2 regions of the Nonomuraea sp. NPDC052265 genome follow, and region 1 is predicted to be linked to the other one. Evidence: riboswitches for the same ligand, from Rfam matches in the RefSeq annotation. Region 1 holds a riboswitch; the other holds the start of a gene.
What was found. Region 1 has a riboswitch for cobalamin ahead of cobN (cobaltochelatase subunit CobN). Riboswitches for the same ligand answer to the same signal wherever they lie in the genome.
Positions count from the first base shown of each region.

Region 1 (7,426 bases):
GGGTCGGCTCCCTCCAGAGGGCGGCCGAGCTGCTGGCCACCGGCGGCCGGCGAACCACGGCTGGGCGGACGGGCGTTCGCGGGCCGGAGCCGGTGCGCGTCTTCCTCACCACCGGCCGTCGCAGCCTGCCGGTGTTCGCGCCGCTGCCCGGCGTATGGCTGCTGGCCAGGTCGGTGGACCCGCCGGAGGGGCCCGTGCCGGCGAACGTGCACGTCCTGCTGGACCGTGGACCGTACACCGTGGAGGGCGAGCGCGCCCTGATCCGGGAGCACCGCCTGGACGTGCTGGTGACCAAGGACAGCGGCGGGAGCATGACCACGGCCAAGCTCGACGCGGCGCGCGAGCTCGGCCTGCCAGTGATCATGGTGGACCGGCCGCCGCCGCCGTCGGGCGTCCGGACCACGGACAGCGTGGCGGCGGCGGTGGCCTGGGTTCAGGGGTAGCGGCGCGGGGTGTAGACGACGCCGCCTTCGGTGGCCCGGGTCGTGGACGAGCCGATGATCAGCAGGCAGCGCATGTCCACCTGGCCGGGGTCCAGCTCGCCGAGCGTGGTGACCGTGACGCTCTCCTCCGGGCCGCCGACGTCGCGGCCGATCACCACGGGGGTGCCCGGCGCGCGGTGCTCCAGCAGCAGGTCCCGGGCGGCGGCGACCTGCCACGTACGGCTGCGCGAGGCCGGGTTGTAGATCGCCAGCACCAGGTCCGCCCGCGCGGCGGCGGACAGCCGGTCGGCCACCACCTCCCACGGCTTGAGCAGGTCGGACAGCGACAGCACGCAGTAGTCGTGACCGAGCGGCGCGCCCGCCCTGGCCGCCACCGCCTGGGCGGCGGTCAGTCCCGGCACGACCCGCACGGGCACGTCCGGGAAGTCGGCGGCGGCTTCGAGCACGGCGCTGGCCATGGCGAACACGCCCGGGTCGCCGGACGACACGACCGCCACGCGGGCCCCGTCCCGGGCCAGCTCAAGGGCGTGCCTGGCGCGTTCGGCCTCCACCCGGTTGTCGGTGCGGTGGCGGCGCTGGCGCGGGTTCGGGGCCACGCGGTCCACGTAGGGGCCGTACCCGACGAGGTCGGTGGCGGCGGCCAGCGCCTCCTGCGCCTCGGGCGTCAGCCACGGCCGCCCGGCCGGGCCCAGCCCGACCACGACCACCTCGCCGGCCCCCTCCGGCGCCGGGCGTTCGGGGACGAAGGTGTGCTCGGCCGGGCTGGCCAACAGGGCCAGCGAGAAGTACGGGACGCCGGCCGGGTCCACGTCCTTGAGCGGCGCGACCCGCTCGGCGCCCATGGTGGCGCGCTCGACGTACCAGGCGTCGTCGAGCCGCCCGGCCTCGGCCAGCGCGTCGCGCACCTTCTCGAACGTGCGGCCCAGCTTCAGCACGGCGGCGGAGTCGGTGTCGCGCAGCCGCTCGGCCAGCGCCTCGGCGGCCAGCGTGCCGGGCAGCACGGTCAGCACCTCGTCCCGCTCCACCAGCGGACGCCCGAGCACGGCGGAGGCGGCGCTGACCGAGGTGACCCCGGGGACGACCTCGGTCGGATAGCGGTGGGCGAGGCGCTTGTGCAGGTGCATGTAGGAGCCGTAGAACAGCGGGTCGCCCTCGGCCAGCACGACCACCGTGCGGCCCGCGTCCAGGTGGGCGGCCAGGCGTTCGGCGCAGTCGGCGTAGAAGTCGTCGAGCGCCCCCTGGTAGCCGCCCGGATGGTCGGTGGTCTCCGTGGTCAGCGGGTAGAGCAGCAGCTCCTCGATCTGGCCTTCGCGCATGTACGGCTTGGCGATCGAACGGGCGATGCTGCGGCCGTGCCGGGCGGCGTGGTACGCGATCACCTCCGCCTCGCCGATCAGCCGGGCCGTCCTGACCGTGACCAGCTCGGGGTCGCCGGGGCCCAGGCCGACTCCGTACAGGCGTCCTGTCATCGTGGTCACTCCGTCTCGCTCGCGACGGCGTTGACCGCCGCCGCCGTCATCGCACTGCCGCCGCGACGGCCGCGCACCACCAGGTACTCCAGGTCGCTGTCCGCCAGCGCCTGCTTGGACTCGGCCGCGCCGATGAAGCCGACCGGGATGCCGAGCACGGCCGCGGGGCGTCCCGCGCCCTCGGCCACCAGCTCCAGCAGCCGGAACAGGGCGGTCGGCGCGTTGCCGATCGCCACCACCGCGCCCTCCAGATGGTCGCGCCACAGCTCCAGGGCGGCGGCGCTGCGGGTGGTGCCGAGGCGTTCGGCCAGCTCGGGCACGCGCGGGTCGCCCAGCGTGCACAGGACCTCGTTCCCGGCGGGCAGCCTGCGCCTGGTCACGCCCGAGGCGACCATCATGGCGTCGCACAGCACGGGCGCGCCGCCGCGCAGCGCCTCCCTGCCCCGCGCGACCACCCGCGGGGACCAGGCCAGGTCGGTGACGAGGTCGGTCATGCCGCACGCGTGGATCATGCGCACCGCCACCTGGGCGACCTCGGGCGGCAGGCCCGTGAGGTCGGTCTCGGCGCGGATGGTCGCGAACGAGCGCCGGTAGATCTCGGCCCCGTCGCGGATGTAGTCGCTCATTCCCGGCGTTCCTCGTATCCGTTGGTGGTCGCGATCATCTGGAGGACCGGGCCGCGTGGCAGGCCGCAACGCCGCTCGCAACCGGCCCAGTGGACGGGCGTGGCGGGGGCGTGGGCGCGGTCTCGCACCCAGCGCCGGGCGTCCGCCCGCACGTCGGCGAGCGCCTTCGCGCAGCCGGGACGGCCGGTGCAGGCGGTGACCCCGGCCCAGGGGGAGTCCGGGTCGGTGGCGAGCCCGATCGCGGCGAGCGCCTGCTCGGCCCGGTCCGCCTCGCCGGGGGAGAGGTCCGGCAGGACGACGGTCCGCCAGGGTGTCAGGCGCACCGGCCGCCCGGTGTCCGCCAGGGCCCCGGCCTGGGCGGACGTCAGGCGGCCGAGCGGCACCAGCGCCTCGATCGCCACGCGGCCGTCCCGCTGCGCGATCCTGCCCGCGGACGGGCGGCGCGCGGAGCCCGAGGCGGGCGTGGCGTCCATCCGGCCTGGTCCGCTGTTGCGCAGGCGGGCGGCGATCCCGGACGGGGCGTCGCGCAGGCGGGTGGTGATTCTGGCGGGGCCGTCCGGCAGTTCGCGGATGCGCCAGGCGCGGGGGGCGTCGGCGGACAGCTCGTCCAGGAACGCCTCGGCGGCGTCGATCATGAGCGGGACCGCCGCGTCCGGGGCGACGGTCAGCCCGGTGTCGGTGCCGGCGAGCAGCAGCCGTCCGGTCGCCACGTAGGTGACGTCCGCGCCGAGCCCGGCGACGTCCCGCGTGCCGTCGTCCAGGGCGAACAGGAAGCGTCCCGGCAGAGCGGCCAGCCGGGGCCGCGCGCACAGCGCCCGGTCCAGGGCCTCCGCCATCGCCAGCACGTCCAGCAGCCCGTCCGGCCCGCGCCCGCTCAGCGGCGAGGCCAGGATGTTGCGCACCCGCTCGTGCGCGGGCGACGGCAGCAGCCCGGCCGCCGCGATCCGCCCGGCGAAGACCTCCGGCGAGCGCAGCCCCCGCACCTGGACGTTCGCCCGCGACGTCAGCTCGATCACGCCCGCGCCCAGCTCGGCCGCGCACCTGGCGAGCACGCCGAGCTGCGCGGCCGACACCGCGCCGCCGGGCAGGCGCACACGGGCGAGCGGGCCGTCGGCGGCCTCGTGCACCTGGAGCGCCCCCGGACAGGCATCGGGACGCGTACGTCCGGAAGATTCACCTACGGGCACGAAGGGATCGTAACGCCACTTCTGGGACGGGTCGCTCCTGCCGTAAGCTTCGGCGTAGGCGAAGGCAATGGGAGGAAGCCGGTGCGAGTCCGGCGCGGTCCCGCCACTGTGACCGGGGAGCGAACCCCACCACGAGGCCACTGCCCGGAGACGGGTGGGAAGGCCGGGGTGAGCGTCGATCCGGGAGCCAGGAGACTCCTGCCGTCGCGTCACCCGCGACCGGGGCGAGGACCCCGAGGGAGGAATGCGCCGTGCCTGGCGACAGCCCCACCGTTCTGCTGCTCTCCACCTCCGACACCGACCTGCTGAGCGCTCGCGCCTGCGGCGCGGGCTACCGTCCGGGCAATCCCGCCCGGCTGACCGCCGAGGACGTCCCCGGCCTGACGGAGGGGACCGACCTCGTCGTGGTCCGCCTGCTGGGGGGGCGGCGGGCCTGGGCGGAAGGGCTCGACGCGCTGCTGGCCGGGCCGCGCCCGGTCGTGGTGCTGGGCGGGGAGCAGGCTCCCGACGCCGAGCTGATGGAGCTGTCCACGGTCAGCGGCGGGGTGTGCGCCGAGGCGCACGCCTACCTGGCCCATGGCGGCCCGGCCAACCTGGCCCAGCTGCACGCGTTCCTGTCCGACACGGTCCTGCTGACCGGGCACGGGTTCGAGCCGCCCGCCCCGGCCCCGACCTGGGGGAGGCTGGACCGCCCGGCCAGGGCCACCGGTGGTCCCGTGGTGGGGGTGCTCTACTACCGGGCGCACCACATGGCGGGCAACACCGCGTTCGTCGAGGTGTTGTGCGACGCCGTCGAGGACGCGGGCGGGCAGGCGCTGCCGGTCTTCTGCTCGTCCCTGCGCGCGGCCGAGCCGGAGCTGCTCGACACGCTGCGCGCGGCGGACGCGCTGGTCGTCACGGTGCTGGCGGCGGGTGGCTCCCGTCCGGCCACCGCGGGAGCGGGCGGCGAGGACGAGGCATGGGACGTCGGCGCGCTGGCCGGGCTCGACGTGCCGATCCTGCAAGGACTCTGCCTGACCACCACCCGGCAGGCATGGGAGGAGAACGACGACGGGCTGTCGCCGCTGGACGCCGCCTCCCAGGTGGCGATCCCGGAGTTCGACGGGCGGATCATCACGGTGCCGTTCTCGTTCAAGGAGATCGACCCCGACGGGCTGACCGTCTACGTCGCCGACCCCGAGCGGGCCGCCCGGGTGGCGGGCATCGCGGTGCGCCACGGCCTGCTGCGGCACACGCCTCCCGCCGAACGGCGGCTGGTGGTGATGTTGTCGGCGTACCCGACCAAGCACTCCCGCGTCGGCAACGCGGTCGGGCTGGACACCCCCGCGAGCACCGTCCGGCTGCTGGCCCGGCTCGCCGAGGCGGGTTACGACCTGGGCGACGGCTTCCCCGGCGTGGCCGACCAGGACGGCGACGCGCTCGTCCACGCGCTGATCGCCGCCGGCGGCCAGGACCCGGACTGGCTGACCGAGGAGCACCTGGCGGGCAACCCGGTCCGCATCTCCGCCGCCTCCTACGAGCAGTGGTACCGCACCCTGCCCGCGGCCCTGCGCGAGGAGATGGAACGCCACTGGGGACCGCCGCCCGGAGAGTTGTTCGTGCACGAGGGCGACAGCGGGACCGACATCGTGCTGGCCGCGCTGCGGGCCGGGAACCTGGTGGTGATGGTGCAGCCGCCGCGCGGCTTCGGGGAGAACCCGATCGCCATCTACCACGACCCCGACCTGCCGCCCAGCCACCACTACCTGGCCGCCTACCGCTGGCTGTCGGCCGAGTTCGGCGCGCACGCGATGGTGCACGTCGGCAAGCACGGCAATCTGGAGTGGCTGCCCGGCAAGTCGGCGGGGATGTCGGCCACGTGCGGCACCGACGCCGCCATCGGCGACCTGCCGCTGATCTACCCCTTCCTCGTCAACGACCCGGGGGAGGGCACGCAGGCCAAGCGGCGCGCGCACGCCGTGCTGGTGGACCACCTGGTGCCGCCCATGGCCCGCGCCGACACCTACGGCGACATCGCCCGGCTGGAACAACTGCTGGACGAGCACGCCACGATCGCGGCCATGGACCCCGCCAAGCTGCCCGCGATCCGGGCGCAGATCTGGACGCTGATCCAGGCCGCCCGGCTCGACCACGACCTCGGGCTGGCCGACCGGCCGCACGACAGCGAGTTCGACGACCTCATCCTGCACGTGGACGGCTGGCTGTGCGAGGTGAAGGACGCGCAGATCCGCGACGGCCTGCACGTGCTCGGCCAGGCGCCCACCGGCCGGGTGCGGGTGGACCTGGTGCTGGCCATGTTGCGCGCCCGGCAGATGTGGGCCGGCCGGGAGACGCTGCCCGGCCTGCGCGAGGCGCTCGGCCTGGCCGAGGACGGGACGGCGGCGCTGGGCGACGTGGACCGCGCGGAGTCGACCGCCCGCGCCCTGGTCGAGGCCATGGAGGAACGCGCCTGGGCCCCGGAGGCCGCCCCCGCCGTCACCCACGCGGTCTTGGGCCGCGCGCCCGAGGAGCGGGTGGAGCTCGTGGCGCGTGTGCTGGCCTTCGCCGCCACCGAGATGGTGCCGCGCCTGGCCCGCACCACCGACGAGCTCGACCACGTCCTGCACGCCCTGGACGGCGGCTACGTCCCCGCCGGACCCAGCGGTTCGCCGCTGCGCGGCCTGGTCAACGTGCTGCCCACGGGCCGCAACTTCTACTCCGTGGATCCCCGGGCGGTGCCCAGCCGTCTGGCCTGGGAGACCGGCCAGGCCATGGCGGAGTCGCTGCTGGAGCGCTACCGCGCCGACACCGGCCAGTGGCCGCGCTCGGTGGGGCTGTCGGTGTGGGGGACCAGCGCCATGCGCACGGCGGGCGACGACGTCGCCGAGGTGCTGGCCCTGCTCGGCGTCCGCCCCGAATGGGACGAGGCGTCGCGTCGCGTCACCGGCCTGGAGCCGATCCCGCTCGCCGAGCTGGGCCGCCCGCGCATCGACGTGACGGTCCGCATCAGCGGCTTCTTCCGCGACGCCTTCCCGCACGTGGTGAGCATGCTCGACGACGCCGTACGGCTGGTCGCCTCGCTGGCGGAGCCGGCCGAGGACAACCACGTCCGCGCCCACGTGGCCGCGACGGGCGGCGACGAGCGCCTGGCCACGATGCGCGTCTTCGGCTCCGCGCCCGGCGCGTACGGGGCCGGACTGCTGCCGCTCATCGACAGCCGCAACTGGCGCGACGACGCCGACCTCGCCGAGGTGTACGCCGTGTGGGGCGGCTACGCCTACGGCCGCGACCTCGACGGCGTCGCCGCCCGCCCCCAGATGGAGGACGCCTACCGCCGCATCGCCGTCGCCGCCAAGAACGTCGACACCCGCGAGCACGACATCGCCGACTCCGACGACTACTTCCAGTACCACGGAGGCATGATCGCCACCGTGCGGGCGCTCACCGGCAAGGCTCCGGCCGCCTACGTCGGCGACAGCACCCGCCCGGACGCCGTCCGCACCCGCACCCTGTCGGAGGAGACCTCGCGGATCTTCCGGGCCAGGGTGGTCAACCCGCGCTGGCTGGCCGCCATGCGCCGCCACGGCTACAAGGGCGCCTTCGAGCTGGCCGCCACCGTCGACTACCTGTTCGGCTACGACGCCACGACCGGCGTGGTCGCCGACTGGATGTACGACAAACTGACCGAGACCTACGTGCTCGACCCCGAGAACCAGGAGTTC
Region 1 is NZ_JBIUBJ010000006.1:95,019-102,444, forward strand. Features, by position in the region: gene ACIHAD_RS19985 (cobalt-precorrin-6A reductase) at 1-443, shown strand, start outside; gene ACIHAD_RS19990 (precorrin-2 C(20)-methyltransferase) at 434-1,912, opposite strand; gene ACIHAD_RS19995 (precorrin-8X methylmutase) at 1,918-2,538, opposite strand; gene cobG (precorrin-3B synthase) at 2,535-3,725, opposite strand; cobalamin riboswitch at 3,797-3,923, shown strand; gene cobN (cobaltochelatase subunit CobN) at 3,977-7,426, shown strand, end outside.

Region 2 (7,426 bases), on a different contig from region 1:
GGCGGTCAGCAGCGCGGCCTCGGCCCCCTTCGACATGCCCAGCACGCAGATGCGCCGGACCCCGGTGGACTCCAGCAGGTCGACGGCCGACACGAACGTCTCCAGCGGGATCTCGCAGATGCCGGGCGACTGCCCCGGACCGCCGAACCACCGGATCGACAACGCGGTCACCCCCTCCGCGGCGAGGAGGCGAGCCCTCTCCCGTTCGATCCGCCCGCTCGACCCCGCCAGCACCAGGACGCCCGTACGGCCGGCCCGGCCCGGAGTGACCAGGACCCCTTCCCATGGGGAGCTCAGTTCGCGCTCATCCATCTGCACCCCTCGGCACTCGGCGGCATCGCATCTTACTGAGAAGCAGCCCAGGCGCCCGAACGGCGAACCGCCATCAAATGGGACACTAGGACCGCAACATTCCGACGAGGGGAGAACGCCATGTCGTTCCAGGCGTACCTGGACAACATCGAGGACAAGACCGGACTGACGCCTCGCCAGTTCATCGCCCTGGCCCAGGAACGCGGCTTCGACGCCCCTTCCACCAAGGCCGGGACGATCACCGACTGGCTCAAGCAGGACTACGACCTCGGACGCGGCCACGCCATGGCCCTCGTCCACGTGATCAAGAAGGGCCCGAAGATCGACGCCAAGCACGTCGGCACCTCCGGCGTCCACCGCGACGAGTCCGACACCCTCTGGCTGGACGGCAAGGCCACCCGCCCCGAGACCGCCTGACCCCGGGCGGGCTCCCGCGTGTCCGTCACCGCAGGATCCGGCGAAGAGGCCCCGGCGGGGTTGAACCCCGCCGGGCCCGTCCACGGATCCGCAGGTGTCAGAAGTCGGCGTCGAAGCTGACCGAGCCGGTCACCCCCATCTGGTACGCCGACACCCGCCGCTCGAAGAAGTTCGACAACTCCTGCACGTCCTGCAGTTCCATGAACGCGAACGGGTTCTTGGCCCCGTACAGCGGCTCGATGCCGAGCTGGGCCAGCCGCCGGTCGGCCACGTGCTCCAGGTACGACCGCATGTCACCGGCCGACATGCCCGGCACACCCTGCCCGAGCAGGTCCTCGGCGAACTGGGCCTCGCAGTCCACCGCCTCGGCCAGCATCTCCCTGACCTCGCGGGCCATCTCCTCGTCGAAGAGGTCCGGCTCCTCCTGCCGTACGACGTCGACCACGTCGAAGGCGAAGGCCATGTGCATGGACTCGTCGCGGAACACCCAGTTGGTGCCCGAGGCCAGCCCGTTCAGCAGGCCGCGCGAGCGCAGGAAGTAGACGTAGGCGAAGGCGCCGTAGAAGAACAGGCCCTCGATGCAGGCGGCGAAGCAGATCAGGTTGAGCAGGAACGCCCGCCGGTCGTCGCGGGTCTCCAGCCGCTGGAGGCCGTCGATGGAGTCGATCCAGCGGAAGCAGAACTCGGCCTTGCGCCGGATGGAGGGGATGTTCTCCACCGCCGCGAACGCCGCGAACCGCTCCTCCTCGTCCGGCACGTACGTGTCCAGCAGGTTCAGGTAGAACTGGACGTGCACGGCCTCCTCGAAGAGCTGCCTGCTCAGGTAGAGGCGCGCCTCGGGCGCGTTGACGTGCTGGTAGAGGTTGAGCACCAGGTTGTTGGCCACGATCGTGTCGCCGGTGGCGAAGAAGGCGACCAGGCGGCTGACCAGGTGGCGCTCGGCCGCCGACAGCTTGGACAGGTCCGCCAGGTCGGAGTGCAGGTCCACCTCCTCGACGGTCCAGGTGTTCTTGATCGCGTCGCGGTAGCGGTCGAAGAAGAGGGGGTAGCGCATGGGCCGCAGGGTCAGGCTCATGCCCGGGTCGAGCAACATCACGTTCTCCTCGGGGGTCACTGGCAGGCTTCGCACGACTCGGGATTCTCCAGGGAGCAGACCAGGGCCTCCTCGGACCTGTTCACGAGGGGCACGGTGGCCTGCTGGATCCGGGTGGCCGGGCGCGAGCGCAGGTAGTAGGTGGTCTTCAGGCCGGACTTCCAGGCGTACAGGTACATCGATGAGAGCTTGTCGATCGTCGGGGCGCTCATGAACAGGTTGAGCGACTGGCTCTGGTCGATGTACGGCGAGCGCGCGGCGGCCATGTCGATCAGCGCGCGCTGGGGCAGCTCCCAGGCGGTGCGGAACAGCCGGCGCACGTCCTCCGGCAGCTCGGCGATGCCCTGCACCGACCCCTCGGCCTGCTTGATGGCGGCCCTGACGCGCTCGTCCCACAACCCGCGCGACTTGAGCTCGGCCACCAGCGCGTTGTTGATCTGCAGGAACTCGCCGCTCAGCGTCTCGCGCTTGAACAGGTTGGACACCTGCGGCTCGACGCACTCGTAGCAGCCGACGATCGAGGCGATGGTGGCGGTCGGCGCGATCGCGATCAGCAGCGAGTTGCGCAGGCCGTGGGCGGCGATGCGCTCGCGCACCGCGTCCCAGCGCTCGGCCTGGGTGCCGCTCTCCCCCCACAGGTCATGCTGGAGCCTGCCCCGCGCCGCCCACGTCTGGTCGTAGGCGGGGTGGGCGCCGAAGCGCTCGGCGAGACCGGCGGAGGTCTCCAGCGCCGACAGGTAGATCTCCTCGGCGACGCGGGTGGACAGCTCCTTGGCCTCGGCCGAGTCGAACGGCAGCCGCAGGGCGAAGAAGACGTCCTGGAGGCCCATCACGCCCAGACCGACCGGGCGCCAGCGCGGGTTGCTGGCCGCGGCCTGCTCGCTCGGGTAGTAGTTGATGTCGATCACGCGGTCGAGGAAGGTGACCGCGGTGCGGACGGTGGCGCGCAGCCGCTCCCAGTCGAGGCCGCCGTCGGTGAGGTGGGCGGCGAGGTTGACCGAGCCCAGGTTGCAGACCGCGGTCTCGGCGTCGCTGGACACCTCGATGATCTCGGTGCACAGGTTGGACAGGTGCACGACGTTGCCGGGCTCGGCGGCCTGGTTGCACAGGCGGTTGGCGGCGTCCTTGAAGGTCATCCAGCCGTTGCCGGTCTGGGCGAGGGTGCGCATCATCTTGGCGTACAGGTCGCGGGCCCTGATCTGCCGGACGTACCGACCGGCCCGCTCGGCGGCGCGGTAGGCGTCCTCGAACGCCTCCCCCCACAGGTCGGGCAGCTCGGGGACCTCGTCGGGGTCGAACAGCGACCACGGCTCGTCGGCCTCGACGCGGCGCATGAACTCGTCGGGGATCCAGTTGGCCAGGTTGAGGTTGTGGGTGCGGCGGGCGTCCTCGCCGGTGTTGTCGCGCAGCTCCAGGAATTCCTCGACGTCCGGGTGCCACGGCTCCAGGTAGACGCAGGCCGCGCCCTTGCGGCGGCCGCCCTGGTTGACGGCGGCCACGGACGCGTCGAGCGTGCGCAGCCACGGGACGATGCCGTTGGAGTGCCCGTTCGTGCCGCGGATCAGCGCGCCGCGCGAGCGCACCCGCGACCAGGAGATGCCGATCCCGCCGGCGAACTTCGACAGCTGCGCCACCTGGGCGTAGCGGTCGTAGATGGAGCCGATCTCGTCCCGGGGCGAGTCGACCAGATAGCAGGAGGACATCTGGGTGTGCCGGGTGCCGGAGTTGAACAGCGTCGGCGAGCTGGGCAGATAGGCCAGCGACGACATGAGCCGGTAGAAGCCCACGGCCTCGGCGGGCGTCTCGGCCAGCCCGCACGCCACGCGCAGCAGCCAGTACTGCGGCGTCTCCACCACCAGCCGGGTGGACGGATGGCGCAGCAGGTAGCGGTCGTAGACCGTGCGCAGCCCGAAGTACTCGAACCGCAGGTCGGCGGTGACGTCGATGGCGTCGTCGAGCTTGCGGGCGTTGGCGTTGACGAACTCGGCGGTCTCGTCGCCGACGAGCCCCTCGGCGTGGCCCAGCCGGATCGCCTGGCTGAAGGAGGCCACGCCCTGCCCGCGGACCTCCTTGTCGATGTAGCCCGACAGCAGCCGCGCGGCCAGGCGCGAGTACTGCGGCTCCTCGCCGATCATCTCGGCGGCGGTCTGGATGGACAGCCGGTCCAGCTCGGCGGTGGTCGCCCCGTCGTAGAGCCCGCTGATCGTCTTGGTGGCCACCCGCATCGGGTCGACGTCCGTCAGATCGGTCGCCCAGTGCTCCACCGCACGTACGATCTTGTTGACGTCGACCGGCTCGGCCGTGCCGTTGCGCTTGCGCACCCGCATCTGGACGCGCCGCGGCTCGGGTCGCTCGCCGTCCGCCCGTGCCGTCTCGGCCAGGTCCGTCATCGGGTCCCCTGTGACCGTCACTTCGCTCTCCCCTCGTGAACTCGGTCAGATGCCGAGAACACGCGCAGGAGGCGGACGGCAGGGAGCCACAGCCCTCTCGCCGGTACCGTCCGCCGTCCCACGCGGCCTCGGAGCAGCCGCGCACGCATGATCGTGCACGGCGCGCCGGCAGGTCTTCGGACTCGTGGGCATGCTGTCGCTGCCTACTGGCCGTCGCTTCCCGGGCCCATGGCCCAGTGCGTCTGACGGCGGTCGTTCCCACTCACCGCTGCGGGGCAGTCCCGGATTTCCACCAGGTTCCCTCTTGCCTCGGTCACCCTGGCTGGGCGCCCGAACCGGCTGCGGGAGACACCATATATAGGGTGGATCAAAAAGTCACACCCAACATGTCGTGTTGCGAAGAAGCCGCGACCCGATCCGGCCGCCCGGCGGCCCGGCGACGTCTCCCCCACCGGACGCGTCTTCACCAACCGGCACGGCCGGGCCTGGACGACCGGCGCCGTCCGGTCCGGCTACGCGTCTCGGTCGACGATCCCGCGGGCCAGGCGGGCCAGGGCGGCGGTGATCTGCTCCGGGGTGAGCCCCCGCCTGCGCTGCTCGGCATAGACGTCGGGCCCCAGCGGGGCGAGGAGGATGTCGGCCAGCGCGTCGGGCTCCGGGATGCCCGCCTCGGTCAGCAGCACCCGTACGTGCGCCCGCCAGAACCCGTAGGCGCCGGTGGCGTACCGCATCGCGCCCTGCTCGGCGCCCAGGACCAGTGAGATGTGCTCGTCCAGCAGCTCGACCATCGCGGCGTAGAAGGCGGCGAGCCGGTCGGCGGGAGGCGCGCCGGGGCCGAGCGGCGGGTCGCCGCGCAAGAGGCGTTCCTGCAGCACGCGCTCGTGCTCGTCCAGCAGGGCCTGCGCGATCGAGACGGTGTCGGGGTAACGGCGGTAGAGCGTGCCACGCCCCACGCCCGCGGCCTTGGCGATGTCGTCCATCGTCACGCCGCGCGGGTCGCGGGTGGCGAACAGCTCGGCCGCCGCGGCGAGCACCTTGGCACGGTTACGCGCGGCGTCGGCGCGCTCGCGCGGGCGGCCCGCCTCCTCCACGGGACGTCCGGTCAGCAACTCGGTACGGGACTCCATGGCGGCGACTCTAACCCACCCGGCGACAAGTGGACAACGCGTCCGCTTAGTTGCTACGGTCGAGCCGACCCAGAACCGGACGCAATGTCCACTTATTTCGAGGAGCCCCCTCATGACCGTTCTGCTCCACCTGGACGCCAGCGCCCGACGTCGTTCGATCAGCCGCGAGATCGGCGACACCTTCGCCGGGGCGTGGCGGTCCGCCCACCCCGAGGGCACCTACGTCCACCGCGACCTGGCGGCCGAGCCCGTGCCGCACATCGGGGAGGCGTGGACCGAGCTGTGCGACCACGTCATGGCCAACCGGATCACCGACATCGGCCGCTACCACGAGGCCGCCCGCACCCCGGAGCAGGCCGCCGCCTGGGCGATCGTCGAGCCGCTGCTGACCGAGCTGGTGGCCGCGGACGTGGTGCTGATCGCCACCCCGATGTACAACTACTCGATCCCGTCGGCGCTGAAGGCGTGGCTCGACCAGGTGACCTTCCCCCGGATGTCCCTCGCCGGGCGGCGGTTCGTGGTCGCCACCGCGCGCGGCGGGGCCTACTCGCCCGGCGCCCCCAAGGCCAGGTTCGACTACCAGGAGCGCTACCTGCGGGACTTCTTCGCCGGCCACTTCGCCGTCGAGGACACCACCGTCGTCACCGCCGAGCTGGCCAACTCGCGCGTCGACCCCGACCTGGCCCACCTGCGCCCCCGGCACGACGAGCTGTACGCCGCCGCGCTGCGCGGGGCCCGCGACCTGGGAAAGGAGTTCTGACGATGAACTGGCTGGTCCTCGGGCTGGCCGGGCTGGTCGAGATCGCCTGGGCGCAGAGCATCAAGCCCACCCAGGGGTTCACCAGGCCGCTGCCCACCCTGATCTGCTTCGTCCTCATGGTGGCCGCGGTCTGGCTGCTGTCGTACTCGATGAAGACCCTCCCGGTCGGCACCGCGTACGCGGTCTTCACCGGCATCGGGGCGGTCGGCGCGATCGCCCTGGGCGTCGTCGTCCACAAGGACCCGGTGTCGGCCGGCCGGATGGCCGCGCTGGCGCTGATCGTCGGCGGCATCGTCCTGGCCCGGGTCACCAGCCCGGAGTGACCCCGTCAGGCGGGGGTCGCGGCCCGTCGGGGACGATCCCCGAACCAGCGGGTGAGGGCGGCCTTCAGGCCGTCGTGGTCCGCGCCCGCCCAGGCGACGTAGCCGTCCGGCCGGACGAGCAGCGCCGGGGCGGGGGCGTCGGCGGCGGTCGCGGCCACGTGGCGCACCCGGTCGAGCCAGGGCGCGGCGGTGGCGGCGAGGGCGTCGCCGCCGGTCAGGTCCAGGAGCAGGGGGCGGGCGTCACGCAGCAGCTCGGCCAGGCGCCGCGACCGCCCGTCGCCGGCGGTCAGGCCGAGGGACGGCGCGAACCACCCGGCGGGCGCGGCGGGCGGCTCCTCCCCCATGTCGAAGCGGACGTCGCTGCCCGCCATCAGGTCGGCGACCAGGCGCAGGTTCTCCGTACGGCCCAGGAGCTCGGCGAACAGCCGGCGCAGCGCCGTGACCTCGGCCCCGGGCGCCAGCAGGGCGGTCGCGGCCAGGGTCTGCGTGTTCACGCGTTCGGCGCACGCGCGGCGCTCGGCCTCGTGGCTGTCCAGAAGCCCTTCGGGGGCGTGTCCGCGCAGCGTGGCGGCGAGCTTCCAGGCCAGGTTGGCGGCGTCCTGAAGCGCCAGGTTCAGGGTGGGCCCGTGGCTCACCTGGGCGGCGTCGCCGGCGATGAAGACCCGTCCGGCGCGGTAGCGGTCGGCGAGCCGGGTGTTGCGCCCGCACAGGCGGCGCAGCATCGTCGGCGCGCCCTCGGGCGGCGGGCTCAGGGGCAGGCGCACGCCGAGGACGCGTTCGACGCTCTTCTCCATCTCGGCCATCGTCATCGGCGCGCCCGGCCCCGGGAAACCGCCCGCCGGATGCTCCTCCCATTCGGCCGTGTTGATCAGCGGCCGCCGCGGATCGTGGGCCAGGAGGGTGAAGACGCCGCGGTCGGTGCGGTGGAAGTGCGCGGGGATCTCGCCGAGCCCGTCGATCAGGACGCGCCCGCCGGGGAGCAGCCGGAAGTGCTCGCCCGGCCC
Region 2 is NZ_JBIUBJ010000021.1:66,571-73,996, forward strand. Features, by position in the region: gene ACIHAD_RS39710 (acyl-CoA thioester hydrolase/BAAT C-terminal domain-containing protein) at 1-312, opposite strand, end outside; gene ACIHAD_RS39715 (DUF4287 domain-containing protein) at 433-729, shown strand; gene ACIHAD_RS39720 (ribonucleotide-diphosphate reductase subunit beta) at 827-1,858, opposite strand; gene ACIHAD_RS39725 (ribonucleoside-diphosphate reductase subunit alpha) at 1,840-4,233, opposite strand; cobalamin riboswitch at 4,362-4,567, opposite strand; gene ACIHAD_RS39730 (TetR/AcrR family transcriptional regulator) at 4,725-5,339, opposite strand; gene ACIHAD_RS39735 (FMN-dependent NADH-azoreductase) at 5,452-6,099, shown strand; gene ACIHAD_RS39740 (DMT family transporter) at 6,102-6,422, shown strand; gene ACIHAD_RS39745 (FAD-dependent monooxygenase) at 6,428-7,426, opposite strand, start outside.
Region 2: another riboswitch for cobalamin. It lies ahead of ACIHAD_RS39725 (ribonucleoside-diphosphate reductase subunit alpha); the one in region 1 lies ahead of cobN (cobaltochelatase subunit CobN).